Regions from separate parts of the Streptomyces sp. NPDC001407 genome, predicted to be linked through region 1. Evidence: riboswitches for the same ligand, from Rfam matches in the RefSeq annotation. Region 1 holds a riboswitch; each other region holds the start of a gene.
The links. Region 1 has a riboswitch for cobalamin ahead of ACFY1P_RS06305 (HoxN/HupN/NixA family nickel/cobalt transporter). Riboswitches for the same ligand answer to the same signal wherever they lie in the genome.

Region 1 (5,003 bases):
AGAGCCTTCCTTGCTGCCGCCGAGCAGCCCGCCGAGCAGGGTTCCCAGGTCGTTGTCCGCCATGTCTGCCGCCTTTCCTGGAAGCGCACCGATATGCCATCCATCTATCCCGGGACGGCGGATCCGGCCCGGGATGGCGGGATGTTCACCCGTACGCAGCCATGGTCACACGCGCTGCGGCGCCCGCGCGAACTCCGTCATCCCCTCCGCGAAACCCACCGCCGCGCGCCAGCCCAGCTCCTCGCGCAGGCGCCGCGAGGACGCGGTGATGTGACGGACGTCGCCGAGCCGGTACTCGCCCGTGACGACGGGAGCCGGTCCGCCGTGCGCGGAAGCCAGGGCGGCGGCCATCTCCCCGATGGTGTGCGGGGTGTCGCTGCCGCAGTTGTACGCGCGCAGGGTGCCCGCCGGGCGGCCGGCGAGGTGTTCCAGGGCCAGGACGTTCGCCGCGGCCACGTCGCGTACGTGCACGAAGTCCCGGCGCTGGCGGCCGTCCTCGAAGACGCGGGGGCCCTCGCCGCGGGCGAGCGAGGAGCGGAAGAAGGAGGCGACGCCCGCGTACGGGGTGTCGCGGGGCATCCCCGGGCCGTAGACGTTGTGGTAGCGCAGGGAGACGGCCGTGCCGCCGGTGGCGCGGGCCCAGGCGGCGGCCAGGTGTTCCTGGGCGAGCTTGGTCGTCGCGTAGACGTTGCGGGGGTCGACGGGGGCGTCCTCGTCGACCAGGCCCGGCGTCAGTTCCCGCTCGCAGCGCGGGCAGCGCGGTTCGTAGCGCCCGGCGTCGAGGTCCGCGGCCGCCCGCGGGCCGGGGCGCACCACGCCGTGCCGGGGGCAGGCGTAGCGTCCCTCGCCGTAGACGACCATGGAGCCGGCGAGGACCAGGCGGCGCACGCCCGCTGCGGCCATCTCCGCGAGGAGGACGGCCGTGCCGAGGTCGTTGCAGCCCACATAGGCGGGAGCGTCGGCGAAGTCCTTGCCGAGGCCGACCATCGCGGCCTGGTGGCAGACGGCGTCGATGCCGCGCAGGGCACCGGCCACGGCCGCGCGGTCGCGGAGGTCGGCATCGGTCCACTCGACGCCGGCGGGCCGGGGCGGTGTCTCGGGGTGGGCCGCGGGCAGCAGCGCGTCGAGGACGACGGGCCGGTGGCCGCGGGCGGTGAGTGCGGTGACGATGTGCGAGCCGATGAAGCCCGCGCCTCCGGTGACGAGTACGCGCATGGACCCGACGTTAGAGGCGCGGGCGGCGGGGCGCCCGTACCGGCGCCGCCCCGTCACCGGTCCGTAAGAACCTCGCCGGCCGTCAGGCCGCCTCGCTGGAGGCCGTCGCCGCGCGCGCCGCCCAGCGCTGCTCGACCTTGCCGAACCGCCAGTAGGCGAGCGCCGCCGCCCAGACCACCACGAAGAGGCCGACGATGACGAAGCCGACGTTGTCGAGGTTGAGGCCGGAGATCCAGCCGGTGACCGCGTCGTTCATGTCGAGCTTGTCGTGCAGCACGGTGACCAGCTCGATGGTGCCGATGAGGAAGGCGACGGCGATCGAGAGGCCGGTGATGGTGAGGTTGTAGTAGACCTTGCGGACGGGGTTGGAGAACGCCCACTGGTAGGCGAAGTTCATGAACGTGCCGTCGAGGGTGTCGAAGAGGCTCATCCCGGCGGCGAACAGCAGCGGCAGGCACAGGATCGCGTACCAGGGCAGCCCGGCGGCCGCGCCGCTGCCCGCCATCACCATGAGGGTGACCTCGGTGGCGGTGTCGAAGCCGAGGCCGAAGAGGAAGCCCAGGGGGTACATCTGGCCGGGGCGGGTGATGGAGCGGGTGAAGCGGCCGAGGATGCGGTTCATGAAGCCGCGCGAGTCCAGGTGCTGCTCCAGCTCGGCCTCGTCGTAGCGGCCCTCGCGCATGGCGCGGAAGATGCGCAGGATGCCCGCGAGGGCGACGAGGTTGAGGGCGGCGATGAGGTAGAGGAAGCCGCCGGAGACCGACGTGCCGACGACACCGAGGGTCTGGTGGGTGGTGGAGTCCTCGTCCATCAGCTTCCCGGCGATCTGGGTGCCGCCCGCCACCAGCGCGGCCATGACGACGACCACGCTGGAGTGGCCGAGGGCGAACCAGAAGCCGACCGAGACCGGGCGCTTGCCGTCGGCCATCAGCTTGCGGGTGGTGTTGTCGATGGCGGCGATGTGGTCGGCGTCGAAGGCGTGCCGCATGCCGAGGGTGTAGGCGGTGACGCCGAGTCCGACGCCGTAGACCTTGGAGTCCACGGTGTAGTGGTCGGGGACGACGAGCAGATAGAGCACGCCGAAGGCGACGACGTGCAGGGCGGCTATGACGCCCAGGAGTCCGGCGGTGCGCACGGTGTCCTGGCGGCGCCAGCGGAATGCGGACGGGCCGCCGGTGGCGGGCGCGGCGGGGGTTTCGGTGGGCAGGGTCATCTTGCGGGTCACGCTCCAGCACCTCGTGGATCTTCTCGTGAGATGCCGTGGCCGGTCTCCTGGCTTACGGGTTCGCTCGCGCCCGTCCCTGCCTTCCCGGCAGCAGGCTGCGGCCAGTGGCTCCGCGCACCCCGAGGGCGCGCGGAACGGGACGGTAACTCCCCGATCACAGTGGCGAGGGCCGCTCCGGAGTGGGACCACGAGGGTCCGTCACCGGTCTTCCCGAACACCACGGCCGGGCCACTTTAGCGCTCTGACCGGCGCGAGTGGCAAAGAAGTGGCAGTTGCCATAGTCGGGCAGGAGCGCTCTCCGGGCATGCGCGGGCGCCCGCCGTTCCGGAGCGCCGATGCTGGACGCGCCCCGCGAGCCGGTGCTACTACCAGTGCAGTTGACGGGTCACCCCATCCGGCACGAGAGAGGGCACGCCCATGGCGGACACCGGGCAGGAACCGGAGCGACGGGTCGGATTCGTACGCCGGATCGGGCTGTTCCAGGCCACCACCATCAACATGAGCCAGATGTGCGGCATCGGGCCCTTCGTCACCATCCCCCTGATGGTGACGGCGTTCGGCGGCCCGCAGGCGGTGATCGGGTTCGTCGCGGGCGCGCTGCTGGCGCTCGCCGACGGGCTGATCTGGGCGGAGCTGGGTGCCTCGCTGCCGGGGGCGGGCGGCAGTTACGTCTATCTGCGGCAGGCGTTCCAGTACCGCAGCGGCAAGCTGATGCCGTTCCTTTTCGTGTGGACGGCCATGCTGTTCATCCCGCTGGGCATGTCGACGGGGATCATCGGCTTCGTGCAGTACCTCGGCTATCTGTGGCCGGGCATGGGGCAGACGGCCGGGGACCTCGTGGGGCTCGCGGTCATCGCGCTCATCGTCGTGGCGCTGTGGCGGCGGGTGGAGAACATCGCGCGGCTCACCGTGGTGCTGTGGGCGGTGATGATCGCCTCGGTCGTCCTCGTCATCCTCGCGGCGTTCACCCACTTCAGCCCCCACCGGGCCTTCACCTATCCCGCCCACGCCTTCGAGCTGACGACCAATCACTTCTGGATCGGCTTCGCGGCGGGCCTGACCATCGGCATCTACGACTACCTCGGCTACAACACCGCCGCCTACATGGGCGCCGAGATCAAGAACCCGGGACGGACGCTGCCGCGCGCGATCGTCTACTCCATCCTCGGCATCATGGCGATCTATCTGCTGCTCCAGATCGGCACACTGGGGGTCGTCGACTGGAAGCAGATGCTCGACGAGAACTCCACGGCACACTCCTCCGTGGCCTCCGCCGTCCTGGAGACGGCCTGGGGCAAGGGCCCGGCCCGGACGGTCACGGTGCTGATCCTGATCACGGCCGTCGCCTCCGTCCTCACCGGTCTCCTCGGCGGCTCCCGCGTGCCCTACGACGCAGCGCGGGACAAGGTCTTCTTCCGCTCCTTCGGCAGCCTGCACCCCCGCCACCACTTCCCGGTGCTGGGCCTGGCGTCGATGGGCGTCATCACCTGCGTCGGCTTCCTGATCGGCCGTCATACGGACCTGACCACGCTGATCCAGCTGCTGACCACCGTGATGGTGATCGTCCAGGCGCTGGCCCAGGTGGTGGCGGTGTCGGTGCTGCGCCGCCGGCAGCCGGGGCTGCGCCGCCCGTACCGCATGTGGCTCTATCCGCTGCCGAGCCTGGTGGCGCTCGTGGGCTGGCTGGTGATCTACGGCTACGCGGACAAGAACTCCCCCGGCCGGCACCCCATCGAGTGGTCGCTCGCCTGGGTCGCCGCGGGCTGTGTGGCGTTCGCGCTCTGGGCGCGCGTCGAGAAGGTGTGGCCGTTCGGCCCGCGCGAGATCTCGGAGGAGTACCTGCACGCCCCCGACCCCGACGCGGGCGCCGATCCCGACGGCTCCACGGGCCCGGAACCGGGCCCCGACGCGGGCCCGGGACCGGACGCGGGGCCCGGCGCCGACACCGATCCCAGGGCACCCGAACCGGTCTGACGTCGCCTCATGCGCGAGGAGCCGAGCGGCCCGGCCACCGGTGGCCGGGCCGCTCGGTGATAGAAATTGCATCCATGCCCGTGACCCCCTCACCCTCCGCGCCCGCGTCCTCCTCACCGCACGCCCCGGCCGCGGCACCGCGCAGACTGCTCTGGCACCGCCTCATATTCGGGCTGTGGTTCCGGCCGGTCGAAGTGCTCGACGAGGCCCGGGACCGCAGCGTCTGGGGAGCGGCGACGTTCCTGTGCCTGCTCGCCGGGCTGCTGGGGACGCTGGGCAGGGGCGACTTCCAGGCGCAGTGGCGGGTCAGTCCCACGCTCGCGATGGAGGCGGTGGCCATCGCCGACGGCGTGCTGCTCCTCGCCAGCCTGCTGCTGGGCGTCGTCACGCACGCGATCGCCCGCAGGCTCGGCGGCAACGGCAGGTTCGGCCCGACGGTCACCCTGTTCGTGGTGATCTTCTGGGCGACGGACCTGCCCCGGCTCGCCCTCCACGCCTGGCTGCCGGGCGGGTCGTATCCCGTACGGGCGGCGGCCTGGATCACCGCGGGCTTCGGCTACGCCTTCTCCGCGCTGCTGATCCGGGGCCA
Region 2 (5,003 bases), on a different contig from region 1:
CGCCATGAAGAGGTTCAGCGACTGGCTCTGGTCCAGGTACGGCGTACGGGCCGCGGCCATGTCGATCAGGAAGCGCTGCGGGATCTCCCAGGCGGTGCGGTAGAGGTCGCGCACCTCCTTGGGGATCCACTGCATGTCCTGGATCGAGCCGTTGGCGTCGGTCATCGCGTCACGCGTGGTGCGGTCCCACACGCCGAGCTTCTTCAGGTCCTCCACCAGATAGGTGTTGACCTGGAGGAACTCACCGCTGAGCGTCTCGCGCTTGAAGAGGTTGGAGACCTGCGGCTCGATGCACTCGTACACGCCCGCGATGGACGCGATGGTGGCCGTCGGCGCGATCGCCAGCAGCAGCGAGTTGCGCATGCCGACCTCGGCGATGCGGGCGCGCAGCGCCGCCCAGCGGTCGGCCCAGCGCTGCTCGGCGTTCGGGTAGTGGTCCGGGTGCAGCACGCCGCGGGCGGTGCGGGTCGCGGACCAGGCCGGGTGCGGGCCGTGCCGCTCGGCGAGGTCGGCGGACGCCTCGTAGGCCGCGAGCATGATGCGCTCGGAGATCCGGGTGGACAGCTCCTTCGCCTCGGGGGAGTCGAAGGGCAGGCGGAGCCGGAAGAAGACGTCCTGGAGACCCATCAGGCCCAGGCCCACCGGGCGCCAGCGGCTGTTGGAGTTGCCGGCCTGCTCGGTCGGGTAGAAGTTGATGTCCACGACGCGGTCGAGGAACGTCACGGCCGTACGGACCGTACGGTCGAGCTTCTCCCAGTCCATCACCTCTCCCCCATCGCCGATGTCCCTGCCCAGGTGCTGCGCCAGGTTGACCGAGCCGAGGTTGCAGACAGCCGTCTCGCCGTCGTCCGTGACCTCGAGGATCTCGGTGCAGAGGTTCGAGGAGTGGACGACCTTGCCGGGCTCGGCCGTCTGGTTCGCGGTGCGGTTGGACGCGTCCTTGAAGGTCATCCAGCCGTTGCCGGTCTGCGCGAGGGTGCGCATCATCCGGGAGTACAGCACGCGCGCCGGGATCTGCTTGACGGCCTTGCCCTCAGCCTCGGCCTTGCGGTACGCGGCGTCGAACTCGTCGCCCCACAGGTCGACCAGCTCGGGCGTGTCGGCCGGGGAGAACAGCGACCAGTCGGCGTCCGCCTCGACGCGGCGCATGAACTCGTCCGGGATCCAGTGCGCGGTGTTGAGGTTGTGCGTGCGGCGGGCCTCTTCACCGGTGTTGTCGCGGAGCTCCAGGAACTCCTCGATGTCCGCGTGCCAGGTCTCCAGATAGACGCAGGCCGCGCCCTTGCGCCGGCCGCCCTGGTTGACCGCCGCCACGGAGGCGTCGAGCGTGCGCAGGAACGGCACGATGCCGTTGGAGTGCCCGTTGGTGCCCCGGATCAGCGAGCCGCGCGAGCGGATGCGGCTGTAGGACAGGCCGATGCCGCCGGCGTGCTTCGACAGGCGCGCCACCTGGTGGTAGCGGTCGTAGATCGAGTCCAGCTCGTCCAGCGGCGAGTCCAGCAGATAGCAGGACGACATCTGCGGGTGGCGGGTGCCGGAGTTGAAGAGCGTGGGGGAGGACGGCAGGTACGACAGGGTGCTCGTCAGCCCGTAGAGCTCGGCGACGTCCTCCAGGGCCCGCACCGAGTGGTCCTCGGCCAGACCGCAGGCCACGCGCAGCAGGAAGTGCTGCGGGGTCTCGATGACCTGGCGGGTGATCGGGTGGCGCAGCAGGTAGCGGCTGTGCAGGGTGCGCAGGCCGAAGTAGCCGAAGCGGTCGTCGGCGCCGTCGGCGAGCGCCTTCTCGACGAGCTCGTCGAGGCGCGCGGCGTGGGTCGTGACGAACGCGGCGGTGTCGTCGGCGATCAGGCCCTCGCGGTGGCCGGTCGCGACGGACGCGGAGAAGGAGACGGCGCCCTGTCCGGCGGCCTCCTCGGCGATGGCGAGGGTGAGCAGGCGGGCCGCGAGCCTGGAGTACTCGGGCTCCTCGGCGATCAGGCCGGCGGCGGCCTCGGTGGCCAGGGACCGCAGTTCGGCCTCGTCCGAGCCCGGGTGGCGGCCCCGCAGCGCGGCGGCGGCGACCTTTCCGGGGTCGGTGGCGGGCAGATCGGCGGTGAGGTCGGTCAGGGTGCGCAGCAGCGCGGTCCCGGGGCCGCCGGTCGCTTCCGCGGACGCTGAGACCGGATCGGCGGGCGCGATGGTCACTGAGGCTCTCCCTCGCTCGGCAAGGGGCCGGGCGGGTGGCGCGCGACGGGCGCGTACGGGCATGCCTGAAGCACCAGGGCATGCTCGTAGCGTCCATCGGCCCAACCCGCGAGGCCCGGACGAATACAAAACGCCCGATGCGGGGCCGGAGCGGCTCAGCGGTGGGCGTGCTGTCGGCAGGTACTCGGACTCCTGCATGCGTCATTACGGCATACATGCACCGTTGCGGGACAGTTCCGGATTTCCACCGGATTCCCCTGCGACGACAGCGAGGACGAGCATACATCTAGTGCTGGCCGTCGCATGCACCACCACATCTTGTGTCACGCGGTAATCGGGCGGGTCGGAATGTGCTAACAGGGCCTGCCGGTACGGGGCATGACGGAGGGCCGCCGGCGCCTTGTGCGGCGCGCGACGGCCCTCGGTGACCCGGTGGGGTGGACGGGTGTCCGGCGGGGCGTCTGGGGGTGCCTGGGGGTGTCCGGGGGTGCGCCTGGAGGGGGCCGGGTGGGTGCGGGTGCGTTGCGTCTGCGGCGGGGACGCCCTTCGGGCGCGTCCTCAAACGCCGGACGGGCTGGATCGCACGGACCGTAGTCCGCACCATCCAGCCCGTCCGGCGTTTGAGGACACCGCGCGAAGCGCGGTCAGGGGTCTGGGGCGGCGCCCCAGTTTCGGGAAGGGGCGGGGCTGGGGAAGAAGAAAGCGCCGCCCGCAGGGCGTCAATGAGGTCAATGCCCCCCAGGGGCCCCCGCCGTCGCCGGAGGCAATTCCTCCGCCACCCCCGGATCCCCCACATCCGCCGTGTAATCGGACGCCTTCGTCTCGTCCACCCCGTCCGGGACACCCACCGCCTTGAACACCACCGTGAGCACGACAGCGACAAGCACATTCAGGACGAACGCCGTAAGCCCGATATACCCCTTCTCCCCGATGAACGGAATAAGGTTCGTATTCCCGAAATGATCCTGAGTCGCACTGGGCGTGTCATACGCCCGCCACGTCCCGTACGTCATGCCGACCGCCCACCCCGCCAGCAGACCCCACCGGTGGAACCAGCGGGTGAAGAGCCCGCCGACGAGCGCCGGGACGGTCTGGAGGATCCAGATGCCGCCGAGCAGCTGGAAATTGATCGCGACCGTCTTGTCCATCGTCAGGACGAAGACCAGCGCGCCGACCTTCACCAGCAGCGAGGCGAGCTTGGAGACCTTGGCCTCGTGCTCGGGTGAGGCGTCGGGGCGGATGAAGTCCTTGTAGATGTTCCGGGTGAAGAGATTCGCCGCGGCGATGGACATGATGGCCGCCGGCACCAGCGCGCCGATACCGATCGCCGCGAAGGCGACGCCCGTGAACCAGTCCGGGAACATGTCCTCGAAGAGCTGCGGAATGGCCAGCTGGCCGTTCTTCACCTTGACGCCCGCGGCGATCGCCATGAAGCCGAGCATGGCCAGCAGGCCCAGCATCAGGGAGTAGAGCGGCAGGATCGTGGTGTTGCGGCGGATGACGTTGCGGCTCTTGCTGGAAAGGACCGCGGTCACCGAATGCGGATAGAGGAACAGCGCCATCGCCGAGCCGAGCGCGAGCGTCGCGTACGCCCATTGCGCGTCCGGACCGCTCACCAGTGAGCCGCGCGGTCTGCCCGTCGCCGGATTCTTCTCGGCGAAGGCGTCACCCGCCTTCGCGAAGATGTGCTCGAAACCCCCCAGCCTGATGGGGATGTAGATGATGGCCACGATGATCACGATGTAGATCAGCGCGTCCTTGACGAAGGCGATCAGCGCCGGGGCCCGCAGCCCGGCCGAATACGTATAGGCCGCGAGCACGCCGAAGGCGATGAGCAACGGCAGGTCCTTCATGAACCAGTTGGACCCGCCACCGACCCCGAGAACGTCCAGCACGGCCTGGATTCCGACGAGTTGGAGCGCGATGTACGGCATCGTCGCGAGCAGCCCGGTCAGCGCGAGGGCCAGCGACAGCCCCTTCGAACCGAACCGGCCGCGGACGAAGTCCGAGGAGGTCACATAACCGTGCTTGTGCGCCACCGACCACAGCCGGGGCAGGAAGGTGAACACCAGCGGATAACACAGGATCGTGTAAGGCACCGCGAAGAATCCCGCCGCGCCGCCCGCGTAGATGGCCGCCGGCACGGCGACGAAGGTGTACGCCGTATAGAGGTCGCCGCCCAGCAGGAACCAGGTGATCCAGGTGCCGAACGACCGCCCGCCCAGCCCCCATTCGTCGAGGTTGTCCGCGTTCTCCGCGCGTCGCCAGCGGGAGGCGACGAATCCCATCACCGTGACGACCAGGAAGAAGAAGATGAACACGGCGAGTGCCACGCCGTTCACGCCGTTCTTCACGCGCGCTCACCCGCCTTACGGATCCGCTCGTTCCGCTCGTGTCGGCGCACGAGCATGTAGGCGATGACGGTGAGCGCGGTCGAGATCAGCACCCACAGCATCTGGTACCAGTAGAAGAAGGGGATCCCGATGAACGCGGGCGTGAGCCGCGCGTAGGAATCGACCCAGAGCATCGCGACGAAGGGAATGGCGAGACATACTCCGGCCACGACCATCGGCACCCTCACAACGGGCCCGCGCCCGCGCTCCGGTGGCTCCATCGGTGGTTCTGTCATGACGGCGACTCCCCCCTAGGTGATCACTGCGTGATGCGCAGGAAATCTAGGTCAGCCTCCTGCTGGGCGTCACCCCCTGTCCGCATATCGGTATGGCAACGTCATCCAGCGGGCCTTGCCCGTACGTAGCCCTCCAGCGCGGCCCGAACGGCGCTCATCCCGCGCTCAGTTGCCGCCACCGCCCCGGAGG
Region 3 (5,003 bases), on a different contig from region 1:
GGGCGTTGAGCAACAGGCCCAGCCGCATGTCGTCCATGCCGACGATCGCGGTGAACGGATAGGTGGCCGAGGCCATCAGGTGTTACCCCCTTCGAGGGAATCGATCCCACCGGGCACGCCGGTGGCCGCCGGGGTCTCGCCGGCACTGTCACCGCGACGGTCCGGGCTCTGTTCTCTGCGCGCAGGCGGAAGCGGTGCCCCCGGCGGTATGAACCGCATCCCGCGGGGAACCCCGTCCTCGATCAGCCGCAGCAGCGCGTCCGTGTCCGCGTGCTGCTCTATGAGGTCGCCGAGCCGGTCCAGCTGCTCCTCGCGCAGCGCCGCGAACGACGTGTCCGGTGCCGGTACGAACGACCGGCCCGCCGCCTCGGCGACCCGTCGCAGGAACGCCCGCCGGAAACCGTCGCTCTCCAGCGAGCCGTGCCAGTGCGTGCCCCACACGGATCCCGACCGGCACCCGTCCAGGAACGCCTCTTCTCCGCCCAGCACTTCGGCGACACCGTGGTGGATCTCGTAGCCCTCCACCCGCTCGCCGAGCGCCTCGCCGACCGGCCGGGCCAGCGTCTTCTCCAGGGCGAACCGCACCCGGACCGGCAGCAGGCCCAGGCCCTCGACGGTGCCCGCCTTCGACTCGACCTCGTCCTCGATGCGCTCGCCCAGCAGCTGGTAGCCGCCGCAGATGCCCAGCACCGGCCGGCCCTCCGCCGCGCGCCGCGCGAGCGCGTCCGCGAGCCCGCGCTCGCGCAGCCAGGCGAGCGCCCGCACGGTGCCGCGGGTGCCCGGCACGACGACCAGATCCGCGTCGAGGAGCTCCTCCGGGCGGTCCACGAACCGTACGACGACGCCCGGTTCGGCGGCGAGCGCGTCGACGTCGGTGAAGTTCGACATCAGCGGCACCGCGCACACCGCGACGCGCAGCACGTCCGCGCCGTGCGGCGGGGCCACCACCGACTCCCGGACGGCGCCGCGCATCGACACCCGCAGACCGTCCTCCTCGTCGATGCCCAGGCCGTGGGCGAACGGCAGCACGCCGACCGTGGGCCGCCCGGTGAGGTCCCGCAGCATCTCCAGGCCGGGCTCCAGCAGCGTCACGTCACCCCGGAACTTGTTGACCAGATAGCCCGCTATGTGCGCCTGGTCCTCGCGGGACAGCAGCGCCGTCGTACCGAAGAACGACGCGAACACCCCGCCCCGGTCGATGTCACCGACCACGACGACCGGCAGCCGCGCCGCACGGGCTATGCCCATGTTGACGATGTCCGTGCGCCGCAGATTGATCTCGGCGGGGCTGCCCGCGCCCTCGCAGATCACCGCGTCATGGGTGCGCCGCAGCTCCTCCAGGCACGCGGTCACCGTGCCGAACAACTGCTCCTGACGCCCCGAATGCCGTGTCTCCCCGGGGGACGACCCCCCGGACCCCCCGAAATACCCACGGGCGCTGAGCTCGCCCACAGGCTTGCCCATCAGCACCACCTGACTGCTGCGGTCGCCACCGGGCTTGAGCAGCACGGGATTCATCAGGGCCGACGGCTCGACCCGGGCCGCGGCCGCCTGCATGGCCTGCGCGCGGCCGATCTCCGCGCCCTCGCGGGTCACGAAGGAGTTGAGCGACATGTTCTGCGCCTTGAACGGCGCGACCTTGACGCCCTTGCGGACCAGCCACCGGCAGATCCCGGCGGTCACCACGCTCTTGCCCGCGTCCGAGGTCGTCCCGGCCACGAGCAGGCCCCCGCCCAGCGGGCCCGAAGGCCCGCCCTTGTCCGCTGTCACCGGCTCCTCCTCGTAAGACGATCTGGGGAAAGGCTGCCCGCCGCACGGCCCCGGGAGACGGCGGCCCGCACCCCGATCGCGACGCCCAGCGCCAGCAGCGACACCCGCCGGGAGAGGCGCACGGCGCGCTCGATGTCGGCGGTCTCCACGGGCCGGTTCTCCGCGCCCAGGACGGGGCGGTGCTCGACGCGGCCCTTGTAGGCGAGGGTGCCGCCGAGCCGGACGCCGAGCGCCCCGGCGAACGCGGCCTCCACCGGGCCCGCGTTGGGGCTCGGGTGCCGGGACGCGTCGCGCCGGGCCACCCGCCAGGCACCCCGAGGGTCGGGGCCGGCGAGCACGGCGAGGGTCGCGGTGAGCCGGGCGCCGGGCCAGCCGACGACGTCGTCGAGCCGGGCCGCGGCCCAGCCGAAGCGCCGGTAGCGGGGCGACTTGTGGCCGACCATCGCGTCCAGGGTGTTGACGGCCCGGAAGCCGGCCAGCCCCGGAACGCCGCCCAGCGCACCCCAGACGAGGGCGCCGACGACGGCGTCGGAGGTGTTCTCGGCCACGGACTCCACGACGGCGCGGGCCATTTGCGGGCCGTCCAGCGCCTCGGGGTCGCGCCCGCACAGATGGGGCAGCCGCTCCCGGGCGACCTCCAGGTCACCGGCGGCGAGCGCGCCCCCGACGGCACGGGCCTCACGGCCCAGCGAGGTGCCGCCCAGCACGGCCCACGTGGTGGCGGCGGTCAGGGCGATCCCGGCGGCGCGGGAGGGGCGTACGGCACGGGCCAGCGCTCCGGCGGCGGCCACGGTGCCGCCCGCGCACAGCAGCGTGTGCAGGGCGCCGTGACCGCGGTGGTCACGCCACAGCCGCTGCTCCACGGCCTGCGCGGCCCGTCCGAAAGCGGCCACGGGATGGCCGCGGCGGGGGTCGCCGAGGGCGCGGTCACCGAGGAAGCCGAGGGCGGCACCGCACGCGAAACCGAGATGATCGGCGCGCATCGGATCAGACCGCCGTCGTGTGGTACCTGGATCCGGGGGAACGGGATGGTCGGCGGCGGCCGGGCATGGCGATGTGTCCTCACTCAGGGTCCGCGCCCTGGCTCGACGTGACCGGCGACCAGAGTCTCCTGGCTCCCGGATCGACGCCGCCCCCGGCCTTCCGGCCTCGCGGCCGTGGCGGTAGTGCTTGGGGGAACGCTCCCCGGTGACAGTGGCGGGACCGCGCCGGACTCACACCGGCTTCCTCTGCTGTCGCCGTTTGGCCCCGGAAGTCCACCATGGGGTATGAACGGGCGTCAACTTCCGGCCTGGTGGGTGGGCTGGGCTTGGGGGTGCGCTGATCTGGGTGCGGTGCGTGGGCGCCTGCGGCGCTCGTCCTCAAACGCCGGACGGGCTGATGGTGCTGGTTACGGTCAGCACCATCAGCCCGTCCGGCGTTTGAGGACAACACGCGAAACGTGTTGCGGGGTCTGGGGCGAAGCCCCAGTTTCGGGAAGGGGCGGGGCTGGGGAACAAAACCCACCCCCACCTACCCCACGATCAAAAAGATCCCGTACCCCACAGCCGCCGCGCACAGCGCAAAGCACGCATACGCCCCGGACCGCGCCAGAACCCCCGGAGCCGCGCTGCCCGCAGGGCGCGACGTTCCGACGATCCCCAGCGTGAAGACGCCGACCAATCCGACGGTCACCACGAGGCTGACGCCGAAGACCTGCCCAAGAGCTGCCCAGTCGATGTGCATGGTGTGGATTCCTTAGCTCGCCGCGGCGGCGGGAGTGCGCCCGGCTTCGGGGGAGACGGTGACCACGGGGCCGACCGGCGGCGGGGCGACGGCCTGGAGCGCGGCGGTGACCACACCGGCCGGCTCGGCCGCTTCCGGCTGGTCCTCGTTGACGCTGTCGTGGGTGACGGGCTTGCGGCGGGAAGCGGCGTAGATCGCGCCGGACACCATCAGGCCGAGTACCGCGACCGTGGCGACGCCCCAGTCGCCCTGGTCGGCGAGGAACGCGGCGCCACCGGCGACGATGCCCGCGGCCGGCAGCGTCAGGCACCAGGCGACGGCCATCCGGCCCGCGGTCGACCAGCGGACCACGCCGCCCTTGCGGCCGAGGCCGGAGCCCATGATCGAGCCGGAGCAGACCTGGGTGGTGGAGAGCGCGAAGCCGATGTGCGAGGAGGCGAGGATCACGGTCGCGGCGCCGGTCTGGGCGGCGAAGCCCTGCGGCGGCTGGATGTCGGTGAGGCCCTTGCCGAGCGTACGGATGATGCGCCAGCCGCCCAGGTACGTACCGAGCGCGATGGCCAGGCCCGCGGAGACGATGACCCACAGCGGCGGGTCGGAGTGCGGGGCGACGACGCCGCCGGTGACCAGCGCGAGGGTGATGACACCCATCGTCTTCTGCGCGTCGTTGGTGCCGTGGGCGAGGGAGACCAGGGCGGCCGAGGCGATCTGCCCGGCGCGGTAGCCCTTGGCGGTCTCCTTCTCGTCGCGGCCCTTGGCGAGCCGGTAGGTGAGCCGCGTGGCGACCATGGCGGCGATGCCGGCCACGACGGGCGCCGCGACCGCCGGGATGAGGACCTTCATGACGACCTTGTCGGCGTTCACCGCGTCGAAGCCGACGGACACGATGGTCGCGCCGATCAGGCCGCCGAAGAGGGCGTGCGAGGAGCTGGAGGGCAGTCCGGCCAGCCACGTCAGCAGGTTCCAGACGATCGCGCCGATCAGGCCCGCGAAGATCACTTCGGGTCTGATCCCGGCGCTCTCGTCGATGATGCCCCCGGAGATGGTCTTGGCGACCTCGACGGAAAGGAACGCGCCGACAAGGTTGAGAACGGCCGACATCGCCACTGCCACCTTGGGCTTGAGTGCCCCGGTGGAGATGGTGGTGGCCATGGCGTTGGCCGTGTCGTGGAAGCCGTTCGTAAAGTCGAACACCAAGGCCGTGACGATCACGATCCCGATGAGAAGCGTGATGTGTTCCATTCACCCAGGCAATCAGCTCGATGGTCAGTACAGCGGTGACCGTAAGGACCCTGGGTGAACGGAAGGTGAACTGGGTCGGACCGAGTGGTGACGCGAACCGGAGGCGGATGGCGATGCGGATATCGAACACAGCGCAGAGTGACAACGGCGACACGGGCGACGACATAGGCCGGGCCTGGGCCGAGGTGGTGGCCACCGCCCGCCGCACCGTGGCGGACGGGCTGGTGGTGGGCACCTCCGGCAACGTCTCGGCGAGGGTCGGCGAT

Region 2: linked by a shared signal. The riboswitch ahead of ACFY1P_RS01785 (ribonucleoside-diphosphate reductase subunit alpha) and the one ahead of ACFY1P_RS06305 (HoxN/HupN/NixA family nickel/cobalt transporter) in region 1 are both predicted to bind cobalamin.
Region 3: linked by a shared signal. The riboswitch ahead of ACFY1P_RS23030 (cobalamin biosynthesis protein) and the one ahead of ACFY1P_RS06305 (HoxN/HupN/NixA family nickel/cobalt transporter) in region 1 are both predicted to bind cobalamin.

Annotation. Positions count from the first base shown of each region.
Region 1 covers NZ_JBIAWF010000003.1:163,560-168,562, forward strand. Annotated here, with positions in the region: gene ACFY1P_RS06295 (YidB family protein) at 1-159, opposite strand, end outside; gene ACFY1P_RS06300 (NAD-dependent epimerase/dehydratase family protein) at 166-1,215, opposite strand; gene ACFY1P_RS06305 (HoxN/HupN/NixA family nickel/cobalt transporter) at 1,298-2,440, opposite strand; cobalamin riboswitch at 2,460-2,677, opposite strand; gene ACFY1P_RS06310 (amino acid permease) at 2,858-4,414, shown strand; gene ACFY1P_RS06315 (YIP1 family protein) at 4,489-5,003, shown strand, end outside.
Region 2 covers NZ_JBIAWF010000001.1:392,998-398,000, reverse strand. Annotated here, with positions in the region: gene ACFY1P_RS01785 (ribonucleoside-diphosphate reductase subunit alpha) at 1-2,184, opposite strand, end outside; cobalamin riboswitch at 2,342-2,483, opposite strand; gene mctP (monocarboxylate uptake permease MctP) at 2,913-4,538, opposite strand; gene ACFY1P_RS01775 (DUF3311 domain-containing protein) at 4,535-4,813, opposite strand.
Region 3 covers NZ_JBIAWF010000017.1:55,293-60,295, reverse strand. Annotated here, with positions in the region: gene ACFY1P_RS23040 (putative cobaltochelatase) at 1-76, opposite strand, end outside; gene ACFY1P_RS23035 (cobyric acid synthase) at 76-1,737, opposite strand; gene ACFY1P_RS23030 (cobalamin biosynthesis protein) at 1,767-2,753, opposite strand; cobalamin riboswitch at 2,875-3,001, opposite strand; gene ACFY1P_RS23025 (hypothetical protein) at 3,283-3,495, opposite strand; gene ACFY1P_RS23020 (anion permease) at 3,508-4,737, opposite strand; gene ACFY1P_RS23015 (class II aldolase/adducin family protein) at 4,851-5,003, shown strand, end outside.